3 regions of the Halalkalibacterium halodurans genome follow, and region 1 is predicted to be linked to each of the others. Evidence: riboswitches for the same ligand, from Rfam matches in the RefSeq annotation. Region 1 holds a riboswitch; each other region holds the start of a gene.
The links. A riboswitch is a leader RNA that binds a small molecule or an ion and turns the genes downstream of it on or off. The one in region 1 is predicted to bind S-adenosylmethionine.

Region 1 (6,518 bases):
GCAGTTTGTTCAGTTTGGTGTAGAAGCACTAGGAAGCGCTGATCCTGCTATTGATGCAGAAGTGTTGGCCCTTGTGATGAGATTTTACGAAGAGCTTGGACTAAAAAATCTAAAGCTCGTGATCAATAGCCTAGGAGATACGGATAGCCGACTTGCCCACAGAGAAGCACTCGTCAACCACTTTAAGCCAAGAATTCATGAATTTTGCAACGATTGTCAGGATCGCCTAGAAAAAAATCCACTTCGCATCTTAGACTGTAAAAAGGATCGGGATCATGAGCTGATGGGAACGGCCCCGTCGATTCATGACTATCTATCCACAGAATCAAAGGCCTATTTCGAAAAGGTGCAATCGTATTTAACCGCATTAAATATTCCGTTTGTCGTTGATGCGACCCTTGTTCGTGGCCTTGATTATTACAATCATACAGCCTTTGAAGTGATGGTGGATGGGGAAGCCTTTGGTGCGATTACGACCCTTTGTGGTGGTGGTCGTTACAACGGATTAGTCGAGGAGATCGGTGGACCGGAAACACCAGGAATTGGGTTCGCCCTTTCGATCGAACGGGCGATTATGGCGTTGGAGGCTCAACAGGCTAAACCTGCCCACAACCAAGCGATTGATTGCTATGTTGTCACGCTAGGGGAAGCGGCCAAAGATAAAGGGGTCGAACTCGTCTATCAACTAAGAAATGCTGGCATTTCCGCAGAGAAAGATTATTTAGACCGGAAAATGAAAGGGCAACTAAAGGCGGCAGATCGCCTTCACGCGAAATGGACCGTTATTTTAGGCGAGGATGAGCTGGCGGTAGGTAAAGTCAATGTGAAAAATATGGAAACAGGAGAGCAGACAGATGTCGCGCTAACTGATTTAGTCTCACATATGAAACAACAAGTCGAAGGAGGAAACGAATCATGATCGGACGTACGCATCATTGCGGACAACTATCAGAGGAGCAAGTGAACGAGCGAGTTCAATTAAAAGGATGGGTGCAACGAAGAAGAGATTTAGGGCAGGTCATTTTTGTTGATTTACGGGACCGCTCGGGTGTCGTTCAGCTCGTGTTCAACAGCGATATTTCACAGGAGGCACTTGAGACAGCAGAGAAGGTGCGCAATGAGTACGTCCTTGATGTGGAAGGAGTTGTCTTAAAAAGGGACCCAAGTACAGTCAATGACAAAATTGCGACAGGAACCATCGAGGTTCATGTAGAGCGCCTGACAATTTTAAATAAAGCGAAATCACTCCCGTTTCAAATTGAAGCGAACACGGACGCGTCAGAAGACATTCGCTTAAAGTATCGTTACTTGGATCTTCGTCGTCCAGACATGCAGGAGACGATGAAGCTCCGTCATCAAACAACAAAGCTTATTCGCGATTTTCTTGATGGACAGGAGTTTTTTGAAATTGAAACACCCATGTTGACGAAAAGTACACCGGAAGGCGCTCGCGACTATTTAGTGCCGAGTCGGGTCCATCACGGGGAATTTTACGCATTGCCCCAATCACCGCAAATTTTTAAGCAACTTCTTATGGTTTCAGGGTTTGAGCGTTATTATCAAATTGTTCGCTGCTTCCGTGATGAGGATTTACGGGCTGATCGCCAGCCAGAGTTTACTCAAATCGATATTGAGACGTCCTTTATGGATAAAGAAGATTTGCTTACGATGACGGAAAACATGATGGCAAAAATCATGAAAGAAGTAAAAGGGCTCGACGTCGCTTTGCCGTTCCCACGAATGACGTATGACGATGCGATGAACCGATATGGCTCAGATAAGCCAGACACTCGTTTTGAAATGGAACTCATTGAACTGTCTGACATTGTGAAAGATAGTGACTTTAAAGTATTCTCAAGTGCTATCAAGAGTGGCGGAATTGTTAAAGGCCTAAACTTGAAAGGCGGAGCAGGAAGCCTGTCCCGTAAAGAGATCGACGGGCTTGCCGAGTTTGTCAAACCATACGGCGCGAAAGGGTTAGCTTGGTTGAAGGTAGAAGAAGATGAGCTGAAAGGCCCGATTGCGAAGTTCTTTGCAGGAGAGACTGGTGCTGAGTTACAGCAAGCGATGGGGGCAGAGGATGGAGACTTGCTGTTCTTTGCTGCTGACAAAAAGGAAGTCGTCTTCGATAGCCTTGGTGCTCTTCGCTTAAAGCTAGGTAAAGATTTCAACTTGATCGACGAGTCGAAATTTAACTTCCTATGGGTTGTGGACTTTCCACTTGTTGAATACGATGAAGAGGCGAAGCGATTCGTCGCCCTCCACCATCCGTTTACAAGTCCGAAGCAAGAAGATTTAACGAAGCTTGAAACAGATCCAGCGAGCGTTCGCGCCGATGCCTATGACCTTGTGTTAAACGGTTATGAGCTTGGAGGTGGAAGCCAAAGGATTTATCAGCGCCCGGTTCAGGAGAAAATGTTTGCGGCTCTAGGCTTCACAGAAGAGGGTGCCCAAAAAGAATTTGGCTTTTTGCTTGAAGCGTTTGAATATGGGACCCCGCCACATGGAGGAATTGCTCTTGGGCTTGACCGACTCGTCATGCTTTTAGCTGGTCGCTCGAACCTTCGTGATACTATTGCGTTTCCGAAAACAGCAAGCGCAAGTTGTTTGTTAACAGAAGCGCCAGGAGAAGTTAGTCTAGAACAACTGCTCGATTTAAATTTATCAATTATTGGTCATAAGCCAGATAAAGTAAACGTGTGATCAAAATCTTTTCATTGACAGGCGGATATTTCCTGCTTATAATGGCAATCAAGATCAAGTGAAAAGTGATAATAAAAAGACTTATCGAGAGAGGCAGAGGGACTGACCCGATGATGCCCGGCAACCCGTTTGTTAGCCAAGCAAACGAAGGTGCTAATTTCAGCAGAATGATTTCATTCTGGAAGATAAGCGAAGGCGAAAACCTTTCCTTATCGGAAAGGTTTTTTTGTTAGAGAGCCAAGTTTTTATAAAAATGGGCTCTACAATAAATGTTGGGGTTTTTGCACAAAAGAGGGCAAAAAAAATGCACGCAGGCTCCTTTATCCATTATCCTTGAATTGCCGAGAAACAAAGAAAGGATAGGAGCTGCGTGTACGATGAATTTTACCATGGATTTGCCCGGATTAAAAGGTGTGAAGGTCACAAAGATGGAGGAACGAGAGGACTTTATCGCGCTCCATGTAGAAATGCCGCGAACGCCTCATCGTTGCCCATCCTGCGGGGAGAGAACCGAGAGAATCCATGATTACCGCATCCAAAAAGTTCAACATCTCAAGCTCTTTGAACGGTGGGTGTATCTATTCTATCGAAAGCGCCGGTACGCGTGCAGATGCGGGAAGCGGTTTGCGGAGAAAGCCTGTTTTGTAGAGCGATATCAGCGTCAGACAGTAGAATGGAATCAAGCGTTTCGCTTACGGCTCATTCAAGGGAAGAACTTTACGGACACAGCGAATCAATTCCAAACGTCCGTGACAACTGCCATGCGCCGGTTTGATCAATTGGCGGCCCCCCTCGTGAAGAAGGTGGATCACCTTCCTCCTCGGATTGCGATTGATGATTACAAAGGGGATACGAATGCGGGGAAATATCAAGTGATCATTGCGGATGCAGATACACGGAAGCCACTGGATATCTTACCGGATCGTAAAGCCGATACGCTTAAACGATATCTTCAAGAGAAGGGTCATCATGTGAAAACAGTCGTGATGGATCTCAGTTATACCTTCAAGTCGGCTGTTCAAAAGGCCTTAGGCCACCCGCTCATCATTGGGGATCCGTTCCATTTCTGTCGTTACATCTACTGGGCTCTGGAAGGGGTTCGCCGCCGAGTGCAAAAAGCGTTCCATCCGTATCATCGAAAACGATGTAAACGGATCAAACATCTGTTTCAGAAAGAGAGAGAAGGACTGGATGATAAGCAAAAGAAGAAGGTGGAGCGGTACTTAGAGCTATCCCCTGATTTAAGGGAAGCGTATGAGCTAAAAGAACATTTTCGTCAGTGGTATCAAGAAGCGAAGATGCAAGGAAGGGAAGGACGAATGAGCGAGGTGAAACAAGGTCTCTACGCCTTTTACCGAAGAGTGGAGGCGAGCCCGTTAAAGGAGTTCCACCGAGCCATTCAGACGCTGAAGAACTGGCAGACCGAGATCTTGAATAGCCTCGCGTTTGGCTTAAACAATGGTTTTATTGAAGGACTGAATAATCAAACGAAGGTGATTAAGAGAAATGCCTTTGGTTTTCGGCGTTATGATCGCTTGCGAAACCGTATTCTCTTGCATCATCAATTCAAACATCAGACATTCGGGGTAGGATAAGAGGGGCTCGCCCTCCTATGCCACCCCAACATTTGACTAAGAACCTAAAAATGAGGAGAGGGCATACGAAAGGGGAAATAATCAGATGATTAAAGTTGGTGTGATCGGATTTGGCACCGTTGGGCAAGGTGTTGTCGAGAGTCTAGTTCAATTGGAGCGAGGATTAAGGAAAGAAGTTACTCTCGAAATGTTGCTTGTGACCAATCGGAGAAAGCATGAACATAGTGAACAGTACGCCCTTGTAACAGACGATTGGAAGACATTTGCTGCTCGTCATTATGATGTGGTATTTGAGGCGGCTGGTGGAATTGAGCCAGTGTATGATTATGTCCGCTTCTTTTTGAAAAAAGGCGTACCCGTCGTGACCGCAAACAAAAAACTCGTTGCTGAAAGAGGAGAGGAACTGGAACGGCTAGCTGCCGAAAACGACACGTACCTTTGTTACGAGGCAGCGGTAGCCGGAGGAATCCCGATTTTAAATGCCATTAAAGGTACGCTAGCGACGACTTCCTTTACATCAGTAGCGGGGATTTTAAATGGAACGACAAACTATATTTTAACAGGGATGATTGAGCAAAACCGACCGTTTCAAGACATGCTGGAGGAAGCCCAGGCCAAAGGGTATGCAGAGGCTGATCCAACGGACGACATTGAAGGATATGATGCATGGTATAAAATCCGAATATTAGCACGACTTTGTTTTGGGATTTGGTCAAACCGTGACGACATTTCGCGAAGCGGACTACATGACGTGCTCGACTGGCACGTCGAATTAGGTCAATCACTAGGGCTCACGTTAAAGCTTGACGGTAGAGCCTCTGTAAAAAATAACACCATTATTGGGTCTGTTGCACCTGCCTTTTTTACAAACGATCATCCATTTAGTACAGTCTATGGCGTTACGAACGCTGTTGTCTTGGAAGGGAAAGCGATCGAGCGACTGCTGTTCACTGGACCTGGTGCAGGGAAGGAGGCGACGGCCAACAGCATGGTCGAAGATTACTTGTTCCATGAACGATACAAAGGAGAACGTCAACCGATGCTCATAAAAGAAAAAGAGCAAAACAGGATCGCGAACGTCCTTGTCATGGTTGCTGCTCATGAAAAAAAGGAAGCAGAAAAGGTGGTAGAGCACTTACCGTGTCAACGGATCAATACATTTGCGGCGGACGAAGGCGAAGCGTGGTGGCTGAAGGTATATGAGGATGTTATCCCATTCATTTCGAAGCAGCTAGGATTAAGTCTCTATCGTGTTTATGGGGCGTTTGAAAAACAGCTAGCTACGACAAATATGCATCACCCTTCGTCAATCGGTGAAACGCTTGAACAAAAGGCTTAGGGTCATCTTTAATAATAAACGTGCGTACACCGCTGGTCGTATGAAGATAAAGATAGCCCATATCCTCTTCAGACTTACGGTAAGAAATATCTAAAATCTGCTTGAGCGGAAAGGTTTCTGATGATGTTACTAATTGATCAGGAAACAGGTGCATTTCAAACGTTTCCTCGATCGTTCGTTTTTCGATCCATCCTATTTCTTGCCTGATGAGAACATAGCGTTGACTTGCAAGACAGTCCATGTAAACCCTCCATAATCAGTAATGGATTTGCTATTTATCGTATCACAGTTACAAGGTGAGCGACAAAAGAAAACAATGACTGAAAATTGCGAAAAAAGATGGTGCACTCTTGCATAAGATGAGGTCTTTATGCTAGAATAAGGTCAGAAATTGAACAAAGAGTCCTGAGGTGTACGTGCATAACTGTACGTTTTGAGCCAACACTTTTGAATAAGGGAGCTTGTTGTCTCCTCATGGATTACATGCCCTTTCTCATAGATGAGGGACGTAAGAAGTGATGAGCAGAGCACCCACCTGCCGAGGGCAGGTTCAAAACCAAAGTTTTCGACGGCACATTTGGGACTCTTTCACACACTGTATTTTGAGCCTAAGGGGGACACACCCTTAGGTTTTTTTACGCTTAAGAGAGTAAAGCGATCGCTTCCGCCATAAGTAAGACCAACCTCAATGAACCCCTTTTTAACTCATATTCGTTTCCCCAGAATCCAGCGTTGAGGTCTTTGTTTTTTCGATCTGTTATGATATAGTCATTTCCGTAAAAGGATTGACGCATGTGGAAGGAGAAGAAGGAATGTTGCACCAATTTTCAAGAAATGAACTTGCCATCGGACACGATGGATTAGAGCGCTTAAAGCAATCG
Region 2 (6,518 bases), 510 kb from region 1:
GGGAAAGCTTTTACAATGATCAAATGGCACCTGTCGTCAAGGAACTACAAGAAAAAGGACTGCTCACGTGCAGTGAAGGTGCTCTTGTCGTGCCATTAGAGGATGCTGACTTGCCTCCATGTTTGATCGTGAAATCGGACGGAACCTCCATTTATGCGACAAGGGATTTAGCGACGGCGATCTATCGTCATCACGTGCAAAAAGGGGAAAAATTGTTGTACGTCGTCGGAGGGGAACAGACGCTTCACTTCAAGCAAGTGTTCCACGTGCTAAAGAAAATGGGCTATAAATGGGCGGATCAGTGTGAGCACATTTCGTTCGGATTACTCAGGTTGGATGGGAAGAAGATGTCAACGCGAAGAGGTCGGGTGGTGATGCTAGAAGATGTACTGAATGACGTTGTCGCCCATGCGAAGGCAAAAATAAAGGAAAAGCACCCAAACCATCCACATTTACACGAGGTGGCAGAAGCAGTAGGTGTTGGTGCTGTCATTTTCGGCGATTTAAAGCAAGATCGCCGGCTAGATGTGAACTTTCGCTTAGAGGACGCGTTGAGCTTTGAAGGGGAGACAGGTCCTTACGTTCAGTATACGTACGCGAGAATCCAGAGCATTCTTCGGAGAGGGGATAAGCTAAATGATAGCCGTCACATGGACTGGCAGCATGTGACGAACGATGAAGGGTGGAGTTTGTTAAAAGTGCTTATTCACTATCCGAATGTGCTCATTAAGGCGACCGAGGCAAGAGAGCCGCATCAGCTCGCCCGTTATGTCCTTACCGTCAGTAAAAAATTCAATCAATTCTACCACAAATACGTCATTCTCGCAGATGATGAAACGGTGAGGCAGGCAAGGCTTATTCTAGCTGAAAGGACTGGCGAAGTCATCGCAGATGCTATGGCTGTCCTGGGGGTGAAAACACCGGAAGAATTATAATGACAACGAGGTGGCACAAGTAGAGCCACCTCAACGTGTATTTGTCTACATAGGCGACGAGCTCACTCCAATGACAAAAGGCTCTTTAAATACTTTGCAACCTCTAACATGCCGTACTGTCCTACCCGTTGCTCTGCCTCCGAATTGTAATTTGTGTTCGTGTTAATGTCATACGTGTAAAGTGTTCCGTCTTTATCGCGGATGCATTCAATGCCGGCAACCTGAATGTCGTTCGCTTTCAGCACTTGTTCATATTTTTCAATGACTGGGTCATGGAAATCTTTGCAAATTTGAAATTTGGACGTGGGTTCTTCCCCTACTGGGCAAAATTTGCTTTCGATTGAGCACGTATCGGCTGGGCATAGCTCAAATCCTTCCGATGTATCGACACGAACAGCATATAGAAATGCGCCGCCGACAAATTCACAGCGTGTAATGTAAGGTTCAGCTGCTTGAATGTATTGCTGAAGAAGGGTGATGCCATCGACCGGCTCTTCAAATTCATCACTTTCTACATACTCTTTTAAAGCTGAAATGTGTTGGAATAGTTGGACGCCAAGCCCCTTGCCTGCACGATTATGCTTCGTAATAAAGGCTTGTCCTTCAAAGGAGGCTGCCGCATCAAGTAGCTCTTTCTTTCCTACAGCTACAATCGTTTTCGGAGTGGTGATCCCGAACGTTTCTAGCGCCATATATTGATTCACTTTACTTACTTCTAGCTGCAAAGCGCGAGAACCGTTAATGACCGTCCGCCCATGGCGCTCAAGCCAAGCGAGGACAGCGCCGGCTAACTCAGGAGCGTAACGGTGTCCGCGCGTATGGGAGGAGGCGCTCATTCGATTATAGAACACACCTTCTGGCGGTGCTTCATGAAGTTTGATTGAACCTGAACGAAGATGCCAATCCTCATAAGGAAGTCCAAGCTCCTCAAGTCGTTTAAATAGGTGAACCGTCCATTCATCGTTTTCGTGGATTACGTAAATTTTTTTCATGTACAACGCCTCCTCATTCCAAGTTGTTCTTTTTTTGTCTTGCTGTTTTCGGTACAATAACAAGTAATCTTTCCGACAGATAAGGTGTTAAAACAAGAAAAAACACCTCTTCGATAAGAAGACGTGCGATCCGTTCGCTTCTTATCTTTCAGAACATCATGTTCTGCTGGAATTGGCACCTTCTTTAAAAAAAGAGGTTGCCGGGCTTCATAGGGCCAGTCCCTCCACCACTCTGGATAAGAAAATATGAAGTTTAAGTAATCATATCAGAATGATGGGAATAAAGCAATCCATATGAACGAAAAAAATGGAGGGGAATAGATTGACAGATAAACAAGCGATACGGGAACAAATGTGGCAGGAAATGACCGAAAAAAAGGTTGGCCGTTTCCCGTTTCCGTTAAAAGGACGTATTCCGAACTTCAAAGGGGCAGAGCAGGCTACCCGCCATTTAATCCAGCTTGAGGCGTATAAGCAAGCAAAAGTCGTTAAAGTAAATCCTGACTCACCTCAGCTACCGTTACGAGCGCAAGTGTTAATGGACGGGAAAACGTTGCTCGTCCCAACGCCAAGACTGAAAGATGGTTTTATCCTCGTAAAGCCAGAGTGGGTGCCAGAAGGAGAGGAGCGTAAAGCGGTGAGCCTTCGCAACATTCTCTCCTATGGAAAAGTGATTTCATTAACAGAGATGCCAGAAATTGATCTGATCGTAATGGGGTCGGTCGCGGTCGATCGCTCGGGAAGACGGATCGGCAAAGGGGAGGGCTATGCTGATCGGGAGTATGCGATCATACGTGAGCTCGGTAATCGTCCGGTCCCTGTCGTGACCACTGTTCATCAGGTACAGCTTGTGGACGTGGAATTACCTCGGGATGCTTACGATGTAACCGTTGACTGGATTGCCACAACGGAAGGACTTATGCAGTCAGTAGGAGCGATTGAAAAGCCGACCGGAATTGTATGGTCAGAGGTTACCGAGGAGGAACTCGAAGCAATGCCAGTGCTGCGCGAAATACGCGAACTGACAAAGAAGCAATAAATAGAAAGGGAGGGTTAACATGGAAATTGAAGACATCTATGGAGACTTGCCAACGATAGAAACTGAACGATTACGACTGCGGAAGTTCCATAAAGATGATGCGGCGGCCATTTACGACTATGCGTCCAATGAACAGGTGACCAAATACGTCCTTTGGGAAACGCACCAAAGCATCAAAGATAGCGAAGCGTTTTTAGCGTTTGCCTTAAACAAATACGATGAAAGAGATGTCTCTCCGTGGGCCATTGAGCTGAAAAGAAACGAGCGAATGATCGGAACGGTCGATTTTGTTTGGTGGAAGCCAAAAGACAAAACGGCAGAGCTAGGCTATGTCTTATCGGAACCATATTGGGGTGAAGGAATTATGACTGAAGCGGTGAACGCCTTAGTCGAATTTGGCTTCAATAATATGGAGCTCGAACGAATCCAAGCAAAATGCTTTGCCGAAAATATTTCGTCCGCAAGAGTGATGGAAAAGGCGGGGTTGATCTATGAGGGTACCCATCGCCGCGCCATCTATGTCAAAGGGGCGCATCGAGATTTCAAGGTTTATGCGATCATACGTGAAGATTATGAGCAGAAACATCAGCCATTGGTTCGTACTAGATCCTAGTTTTATAGTTGTTCATCGCAGCTCGCCATTTGGCGGGCTTTTTCAATATAATGAAGGAGAAGGGGTGTTACTGTCTACGGTCTCAACTGGTGAACTGGTTGTCCTTGTTTATTTAGCCTCAACTCTTTCTTCGTGTGCGGTCACGCTTTCGGCTGTTAAGAAGGAGATGGGTGCGTCGTTTGCGGTTCAATTAAGCATGAAACAGATCATCACCTCCTTGATTTCTGGGCTGCTACTATTAGCCGGTTATCGATTCTTTTTCTAACGGCATGCTTTGCTGGTCAAAAAATAGGATCGATTATTGTAAAGCCTTACTCATAGATGACAGCAGGATTTGCCAACACTGTTTCTTTCATAATCCGTCTCTATTCACCATTTCACAAAAGGCTTGATAGGCATAGCTTGTATGTTTCTCCTTTCTTCGTAAAAGCGCAGTCGTCATGTAACGATATTTTTCAGGGATTGGAAAAGCGTAAAGATCTTCGTAGGCGCCTTTTAATACGGACCGAGGGAGGAGGGTAGCCGCTAAGCCAGATTTGACACTACTTAATAATATTTCAAGTGAGTGAATCTCAAGATAGTTCTCAAGTGATCCTCCCTCATCTTGCAACCATTCCTCCAACCTTTTTCGAAATGGACACCCAGATGAAGAAACGACCCATTTCCGATCAAGCAGTGTTGTAAAATTAAACTCATCGTGCGATAGGACGACAAGCTCTTCTGTCCAACTTTCGTCTATCTCGATCCAAGGGAAGCTAGGTATGTCTGTAACCAATGTAGCGTCTAAATCATATTCTTTAACCTTCTCCAATAATTGAGGAGTTTGACCTGTTTTAATGCTAAGCTCGACTTGATTGTATGTTGATTGGTAAGACGCAATCAGAGGGATGAAATGACCACATGTCACCGTTTCAACTACACCAATTCGAAGGGAGCCATTGGGCTGCTCGTGATCTTGTAATACTCGGATTGATTCTTCGACCATTCGTAAAATAGAATCAGCATATTGTTGAAAAAGGACGCCCTTTTCTGTCAATTGGACTCCTTTTGGTTTTCGATAAAATAACAAAACGCCTAGTTCATTTTCTAGCTTTTGTAATCGAGCAGTTACATTTGATTGGACATAGTTTAACTGTTTGGCTGCTCCAAAAGTGAATTTATTATACTAAACGCAAAAAAGTGCAGTGTCAATGTAACGGTTTCTCATCTATAATTCTGACATGGTTACAAACGTTCGATTCTGGGAAGATGAAGTTAAAAAATGTTATGTAACAATCGTAGGAGGGAAGAAAACTTTATGAAGATTCAATTCGATTCTCCAGCTAGTTTTTGGACGGAAGCGCTACCTATAGGGAACGGTAACCTCGGGGCGATGGTATTCGGAAAGGTCGAGAAGGAGCGTATCGCTTTAAATGAAGACACGTTATGGTCAGGCTACCCGAAGGATTGGAATAATCCAAGGGTGAAGGAGGTACTGCCGAAAGTGAGAGAGCTGATCGCACAAGAAAAGTATGAAGAAGCAGATCAGCTCTCAAGGGACATGATGGGTCCTTATACGCAATCCTATTTACCTTTTGGCGATTTGAACATTTTCATGGATCATGGCCAAGTTGTGGCTCCTCATTATCACCGAGAGCTAGATCTATCTACAGGGATCGTCACCGTTACTTACACAATTGGTGGCGTACAGTATACCCGTGAACTATTTGTAACGTATCCTGACCGAGCCATCGTCGTTCGTTTAACCGCAAGCAAGGAGGGGTTCCTCAGTTTCCGGGCCAAGCTGGATAGTCTGCTGAGACATGTATCGAGCGTTGGTGCGGAACACTATACGATATCCGGCACAGCACCAGAGCACGTGTCACCTAGTTACTATGATGAAGAGAATCCTGTACGTTACGGACATCCAGATATGTCGCAGGGGATGAAGTTTCACGGGAGACTTGCTGCCGTCAACGAAGGTGGGTCGTTGAAAGTAGATGCCGACGGATTGCACGTAATGGGGGCGACTTGTGCAACTTTATATTTTAGTGCGTCGACTTCCTTTGATCCAAGTACAGGGGCGAGCTGCTTAGAACGAGATCCTAGCTTGCGCACAATTGAAACAATCAAGGCGATTTGTAAGAGAGGATATAAAGAGATTGTTAATCGTCATCTTGAAGATTACACGAAGCTATTTAATAGGGTTTCGCTGCATTTGGGAGAGAGCATAGCCCCAGCGGACATGTCAACCGATCAACGAATAAAGGAATATGGTAGCCGTGATCTTGGGTTGGTGGAGCTCTTATTCCAGTATGGTCGGTATTTAATGATCGCCAGCTCTCGTCCAGGAACCCAACCTGCCAATTTACAAGGGATTTGGAATGAAGAAACACGGGCGCCATGGAGCAGCAACTATACGTTAAACATTAATGCGGAGATGAATTACTGGCCGGCGGAGACTTGCAACCTAGCCGAACTGCATAAACCGTTAATTCATTTTATCGAAAGGTTGGCAGCGAACGGAAAGAAAACAGCTGAAATAAATTATGGCGCAAGAGGATGGGTGGCGCACCACAATGCTGATTTGTGGGGACAAACAGCACCAGTTGGCGATTTTGGTCATGGAGATCCGGTCTGGGCGTTTTGGCCGATGGGTGGTGTATGGTTAACCCAACATTTATGGGAACATTACACTTTTGGCGAAGATGAAGCATATTTGCGAGATACGGCATATCCGATTATGAAGGAGGCGGCGTTATTCTGTTTGGATTGGTTGATTGAGAATGAAGCAGGTTATCTTGTCACTTCACCTTCGACCTCTCCCGAGCAACGGTTCCGGATTGGAGAAAAGGGCTATGCCGTTAGTTCTGCGACGACGATGGATCTGTCATTGATCGCAGAATGCTTTGACAATTGCATTCAGGCGGCAAAACGCCTCTCAATCGATGAAGATTTTG
Region 3 (6,518 bases), 2.0 Mb from region 1:
ATTTCTTCCTCCGGTTGCCCAGATTCCCCTTCACCTGGCTCCGTTACTTCTTCCTCCGGCTGACCGTTTTCCTCTTCACCTGGTTGTTCCACATTGACTGGGGTTAAGCTAGTTTCATCAAATTGAAATTGGACAGTATACCAGTTGTCATAGTTAATCATCGGGATGACAACATGTGTATACGCATCCAGCTTCGTAGCTAAATCCTCTACTGGAAAACGTACGATACGTGTGTTTGCCTCAGGATCTTCTGACACGACTTCGGCATCGACGAACGTTCCGTTTTGCCTCGTCTGAAATACTTTAATCCAATCACTCTGAGTTAACGTCACTTCAACGTATGTGTCATTTCCGTTAATAAACACTGTTGCCGGTTTCGCTGTATAGCCGTTCATAACAGACGTTTCATTTGTACCATCTTTCAATACTTTAAAATCTATCGTATACTCGCCATTGGCTAGTGAATTCGCTTCAGCAGCTCCAGCGATAGACGGCGCAAATGAGGCAAAAAGAATCATCCAAACGGACAGAATGCTCAGCAGCTTTTGCCATTTTCTCTTCACTGCGTATTTCCCCTTTCTCCCTTGGATTTCATAACTCTATTGGCTTTGCCATTTGAAACGCGTAAAGATGAGAGCGGATAAAGCTACGACCAACACTGCACCCCACAACACAATATCGGTATCCCCTGTTTGCGGATTATCTGTTTTCTTCGTATCAGTCGTATCGTTTTTGTTGCTGTCTTTAGTAGATGTTCCGTTTTCTTCCTGTTTTTCGTCATTTGTGCTTGCTACATTTACTTCTTGGATACTGCTCGTATCAAAGGAAAGACGAATCGTATAATCATGGTCATAGTCGATATCTTCCACCGTCACGTGAATCTTTGACTCTAACGGAGTTGATAGATCTGAAATTGGAAATTCAACGACCCGCTTATCCGCTGCTTCGTCCGTACTGACAACCGTTACATCACGGAAGCCACCATTGCTCGGCACTTTAAATTCTGTTACCCATGAACTATGGTTAATCGTCATTTGCATGGTCATGTTGCCACCGTTAACCGTCAAGCGCGCAGGTTTTTCCCAATAATCATTCGCCATTGAAGCCGAATCGTTATCGGCATGCAGAACCGTATATTGGATTGTGTATGTACCATCCGCCAGATTCTGCGCATGGGCACCGCTCGAAAGTAGTGTCCATGAAATAAAGCTAGTAACTAAAAAAACGGATAAAAACCATTGAAACCTTGATAAAATCCCCTTCATTGCCTTTCTCCTTTCAATCAATGAAAAAATAATTGATGAAATTGATTATTATTCTCACTCAATCGCAAAAAAATAAAACGATCGGTGTCGAACACAGGTGATAAATAAGTGAACATGATAATCATTCTCACCTGATACTTTAAAAAAAGCGCCCTTCCCCATATTTTATTGTTTAAATCCTTTGATATCATCACCCCCATGGCAACGATCACCTTTATGTGTCATGTTTTGGTACGAATTAATAGTAGCTCACAATGATAATCATTGTCAATTAGGAAGTGCGTTTTTTTCTTTCTTTTTACACAGTTTTTGATCGATTTGAAGAAAACTAGTGTTCACAATTGCTTTCCTTCCCTTCTTCATAAAAGAAAAAAGATGACTCCACTCATCATGAAGTCATCTTCTCCCCTACGCTTGTTGGCGTAAAATTTCAGCTTTATCTGTTTGCTCCCACGGCAACTCAACATCGGTTCGCCCAAAGTGACCGTATGCCGCTGTTTGTTTGTAGATTGGACGACGAAGATCTAACATTTTAATAATCCCCGCTGGGCGAAGGTCAAAGTGTTCCCGTACAAGCTCTACTAAACGTGCCTCTGACACTTGACCAGTTCCAAATGTATCAATCGAAATCGACACTGGCTTGGCAACCCCGATCGCATAAGCTAACTGGACTTCACACTTGTCAGCTAAACCAGCGGCTACAATATTTTTTGCTACATATCGAGCCGCATATGCTCCAGAACGGTCGACTTTCGTTGGGTCCTTTCCAGAAAACGCACCACCGCCGTGACGAGCATATCCACCATACGTATCAACGATAATTTTACGTCCCGTTAAACCAGCATCTCCCTGAGGGCCACCGATCACAAACCGGCCTGTTGGGTTAATAAAGTATTTCGTTTCTTCATCGATCAGCTCTTCTGGGACAACCGAACGAATGACATGCTGTTTTAGGTCGCTTTCAATTTGCTCCAGCGTCACTTCCGGATGGTGTTGTGTTGAAATCACAATGGTATCAATGCGAACAGGCTGATCGTTTTCATCGTACTCAACTGTGACTTGCGTTTTTCCGTCTGGACGTAAGTATGGAAGGATTTCATCTTTCCGTGCCTCTGATAAACGGCGAGCTAGTTTATGACTTAAAGAAATAGGTAGTGGCATGAGTTCAGGCGTTTCATTGTTCGCATAACCGAACATCAACCCTTGATCACCTGCGCCAATCGCTTCAATCTCAGCATCGGTCATTTGACCTTCACGGGCTTCAAGCGCTTGGTTAACACCTTGAGCAATATCTGGTGATTGTTCATCGATTGACGTTAACACCGCGCACGTCTCCGAATCAAAGCCATATTTTGCACGAGTGTATCCTATATTTCTAATGGTGTCACGTACGACTTTAGGAATATCGACGTATGTGCTCGTCGTAATTTCTCCAGCAACGAGAACCAAACCAGTCGTAACAGATGTTTCACATGCCACACGAGCGTTCGGATCTTCCTTTAAAATTTCGTCAAGAATGGAATCAGAAATTTGGTCACAAATTTTATCAGGATGTCCTTCTGTAACAGACTCTGATGTAAATAAGCGACGACTTCTTGTATCTGCCATTTACGAATATCCTCCCTTAAGCACACCCTTACCAACGGCAGGCTGCGCAAAACATGATACGGCACTCATTCTCCACAGCACACTTGCAAAAGTATAAAAATGAGGAAAACCCTTTTCCATTATGAGGAAAAGGGTTAATTAACATACCTTTCGCCTCTTATCTTTCAAGGCAACGCCTTGCAGGTTAGCACCTTTTCACCTTTGTTTAACAGGTGTTGGTTGCTGGGGTTTCTTCGGGCCTGTCCCTCCACCAACTCTGGATAAGAGTATCCGTTCGCGACATATCATAACGTAGATTGGGCACTGTGTCAATATGGTAATCATTGTTTATTAAAATGTTCATTCTTTTGTCTTGTTATTCATGACGAAAAAATGGTCAACTATTCTTTTCGAGTTTGCTGTGAATTTTCTTCTTCTGAATGGAGACGGTCCTCACGACTCTTATGCTCTTCCATCTCTTGCCGGATTTCTTCTCGCATTTGCAGTCGTAATAATTCATTTGCATTATCCCTCGGTTTTACTTGGCTGTACACCCCGCTAGCAGTTAACCCGATGATTAGTGCAATAATGACCTGCTCTCCCCATTCTTTCGGCAAAAACCAAAGAACCGAAGCAATTGCAACAGCAAGCAGCGAACGATAATTTTTATCCATATTCACCGCATTGCCGACGACGGTCACAAGGGCTGCCACCACCGCGGCTATTGTTGCAATGTCGAGAATAAATACATCCTGCATGCTAAAAGCCTCCTTAAGCCGATGCTTCTGTATCGTATGCATCTCTCACTTAAAGGGGAACCTTTTAGGAAAACTTAGCTAAAGCTAAGCCTTAATGGCAGAACATTACTTCCCTTAAGATGTATAGCTAATTTTATTTAAAAAGTGTCACATTTATCATTTTTTAATAATAGTATAGACTATTAATTTAAATGTGTTATACTAAATAAAAATCATGACATTCTTTTTAGGAAGAGGGGTCTGCTTGCATGAATACGATATCAACTACAACACGTCTTGAACAATTGCTGGGCGACCAGCACGTCTTAAAAAATGCACCAGCTTCTACTTTAGTGGAGAAATCATTGCTTCGTGGCGAAGGAAGGCTGACTGATACTGGTGCGTTAACAGTAGCTACAGGGGCTTATACAGGACGCTCACCAAAAGATAAATTTATCGTGGATGAGACTTCTGTCCATGAAAAAATCGAATGGGGACAAGTCAACCAAGCCATTGAAAAGGAAACGTTTCTACATTTATACGAAAAAGTTCTTACGTACTTAGCTGATAAAGATGAATTGTTTGAATTTCGCGGTTTTGCAGGGGCTGACAAGACGTATCGTCTTCCCCTTCAAGTCGTAAACGAATTTGCATGGCACAATTTATTCGCTCAACAGCTGTTCATTCAGCCAACAACTGAAGAGTTAACGCAACATACACCTGAGTTTACAATCGTCTCAGCGCCAGGTTTTAAAGCTGATCCGTCGGTAGATGGCACACGATCGGAAGCATTTGTGATCATCTCGTTTGAAGAGCGTATCGTCCTCATTGGTGGAACGGAATACGCAGGAGAAATGAAAAAGTCGATTTTTTCTGTTATGAACTACCTCCTTCCAAAGCAAGATGTCTTATCGATGCATTGTTCAGCCAATGTTGGGGTAGAAGGTGATGTCGCTCTATTTTTCGGGTTGTCGGGTACAGGAAAAACAACCCTATCAGCTGATCCAAACCGCAAACTCATCGGTGATGATGAGCATGGCTGGTCGGAGCGTGGCGTTTTTAACATTGAAGGCGGCTGCTACGCCAAATGTGTTAACCTATCCTACGAAAAAGAACCGCAAATTTGGAATGCGATCCGCTTTGGCTCCGTTCTTGAAAATGTCATCGTTGACGAAAAAACAGGGCTACCGGATTACAACGATACATCGTTAACCGAAAATACACGGGCAGCTTATTCTCTTGAAGCGATTCCAAACAGTGTGATCCCAAGCGTCGCAGGTCATCCGAACACGATTATTTTTTTGACGGCTGATGCCTTTGGCGTGCTGCCTCCAATAAGCAAACTTACTCCTGAACAAGCGATGTACCATTTCTTATCAGGATACACGAGCAAGCTTGCTGGAACGGAACGAGGGGTCACGTCACCTGAAGCGACATTCTCCACTTGCTTTGGGGCACCGTTTTTACCATTACCAGCAGCTCGATATGCGGAGATGCTAGGGGAGAAAATAGCCCAATACGAAGTTCAAGTGTTCCTCGTCAATACCGGTTGGTCAGGAGGACCTTACGGTGTCGGTCAACGCATGAAGCTCAGCTACACACGGGCGATGGTTCAAGCAGCTCTTCAAGGGGAATTAAATACGGTTGAAACGATCACCGATTCGGTATTTGGCCTGCATATCCCAACGCGTTGTCCTGGGGTACCAGACTTTGTCCTCCAGCCTCGAAACACATGGGACGACAAAGAAAAGTATGACAAAAAAGCACAGGAGCTCGCAAAGCAATTTATCGAAAATTTTAAACGGTTCACGAACGTAAGTGAAGCGATTCAAAAAGCAGGACCAAGTATTTAGCCATTACAGAATGACCTCGGCAAACATTAGTTGCCGAGGTCATTCAAGCGAAACGACAGGTCCTTCTATTCCAGAACCATGTTGACAGCTAAAACCTTGTCCTTAAAAGGGATTGGCTCTAATGGTTTCTTTTAATGCTCTATATTTCTTTCATTCATCCTATTAAAAATAACTAGGCTTTGTTTATAAAAAATGAATAAAAACTTGCATATTTTCAGACTTGATTATTTTCATCTGTCTGTTGAAGAAGAAACTTTATAATTTACTTAGTATACCATCAACAAACTTCTTCTTTTCATCGGTGTATAAACGTTCATCATTAGGATATTTTAATGCCAACCTCTTTTTTAATGTTTCGTATTCTCTTGCTTTTTCTGGATTCTCATTAAGATAATCTCTAAAAGAGGTATGCTCTTTCCACCAAGTACCGTTATGTTCAACTATGTGCATTATATGTGTCTTCGTTAGGTTTTCTAAGTTAGAGAATTTAGCAAAAACTACTTTTCCTTCAAGACGTACTCTCCGCAAATGGTAATATCCACTTTCTTTTAATCTCTCTTTATCGAATTTCTCAACTTCATTTAAAGATTCCACTCCAACGAGTATGTCGATGATAGGTTTTGCATTAATACCTTCAATAGCTGTACTTCCGAAATGCTGAATGTCCTTGATGTTTTCTCCAATGATGGATTCTAACATTTCTTTCTCTTCAACAAATAGTTCTTTCCATTTTGGCGAATAAGCTACCAACTTTACTTTTCCTTTATTTACTCCTAACATTAAAGCCCCTCCCTAATAACGGAATATGATGTTTGTTGAATGATAAGTGGAAACAAAGGAAATCAAGGTTAGCGTGGCAGATAGGGTGCATGTTAGTAACGGAAATCTAGAAGGCTTTTTTATCCTTGTTTTTCTAATTTATTATGATGTTGAAATAACGTTACATTTTAAATCGATTGTATATGATAAACCGTGAAATTTCAAAGTATGGCAATTATTAATTTTTATTTTTTTTAAAAGGTAATACCACCTGTCGGTCATTTGACAGGTGGTTTTTATATAAAAGCAAAGCGTAT

Region 2: linked by a shared signal. The riboswitch ahead of FED51_RS04445 (ATP-grasp domain-containing protein) and the one ahead of FED51_RS06920 (ISL3-like element IS651 family transposase) in region 1 are both predicted to bind S-adenosylmethionine.
Region 3: linked by a shared signal. The riboswitch ahead of metK (methionine adenosyltransferase) and the one ahead of FED51_RS06920 (ISL3-like element IS651 family transposase) in region 1 are both predicted to bind S-adenosylmethionine.

What each region holds. Positions count from the first base shown of each region.
Region 1 is NZ_CP040441.1:1,430,686-1,437,203, forward strand. Features, by position in the region: gene hisS (histidine--tRNA ligase) at 1-919, shown strand, start outside; gene aspS (aspartate--tRNA ligase) at 916-2,703, shown strand; SAM riboswitch class I at 2,782-2,895, shown strand; gene FED51_RS06920 (ISL3-like element IS651 family transposase) at 3,081-4,298, shown strand; gene FED51_RS06925 (homoserine dehydrogenase) at 4,384-5,637, shown strand; gene FED51_RS06930 (hypothetical protein) at 5,579-5,878, opposite strand; RNA gene ssrS (6S RNA) at 6,037-6,225, shown strand; gene FED51_RS06940 (tRNA threonylcarbamoyladenosine dehydratase) at 6,450-6,518, shown strand, end outside.
Region 2 is NZ_CP040441.1:919,066-925,583, forward strand. Features, by position in the region: gene argS (arginine--tRNA ligase) at 1-935, shown strand, start outside; gene FED51_RS04445 (ATP-grasp domain-containing protein) at 998-1,927, opposite strand; SAM riboswitch class I at 2,066-2,170, opposite strand; gene FED51_RS04450 (5-formyltetrahydrofolate cyclo-ligase) at 2,250-2,966, shown strand; gene FED51_RS04455 (GNAT family N-acetyltransferase) at 2,986-3,579, shown strand; gene FED51_RS04460 (hypothetical protein) at 3,644-3,844, shown strand; gene FED51_RS04465 (LysR substrate-binding domain-containing protein) at 3,932-4,564, opposite strand; partial or broken gene FED51_RS21530 (helix-turn-helix domain-containing protein) at 4,613-4,711, opposite strand; gene FED51_RS04470 (glycoside hydrolase family 95 protein) at 4,877-6,518, shown strand, end outside.
Region 3 is NZ_CP040441.1:3,439,445-3,445,962, forward strand. Features, by position in the region: gene FED51_RS16735 (NEAT domain-containing protein) at 1-563, opposite strand, end outside; gene isdC (heme uptake protein IsdC) at 600-1,265, opposite strand; gene metK (methionine adenosyltransferase) at 1,674-2,873, opposite strand; SAM riboswitch class I at 3,028-3,140, opposite strand; gene FED51_RS16750 (hypothetical protein) at 3,254-3,610, opposite strand; gene pckA (phosphoenolpyruvate carboxykinase (ATP)) at 3,859-5,442, shown strand; gene FED51_RS16760 (GrpB family protein) at 5,698-6,222, opposite strand.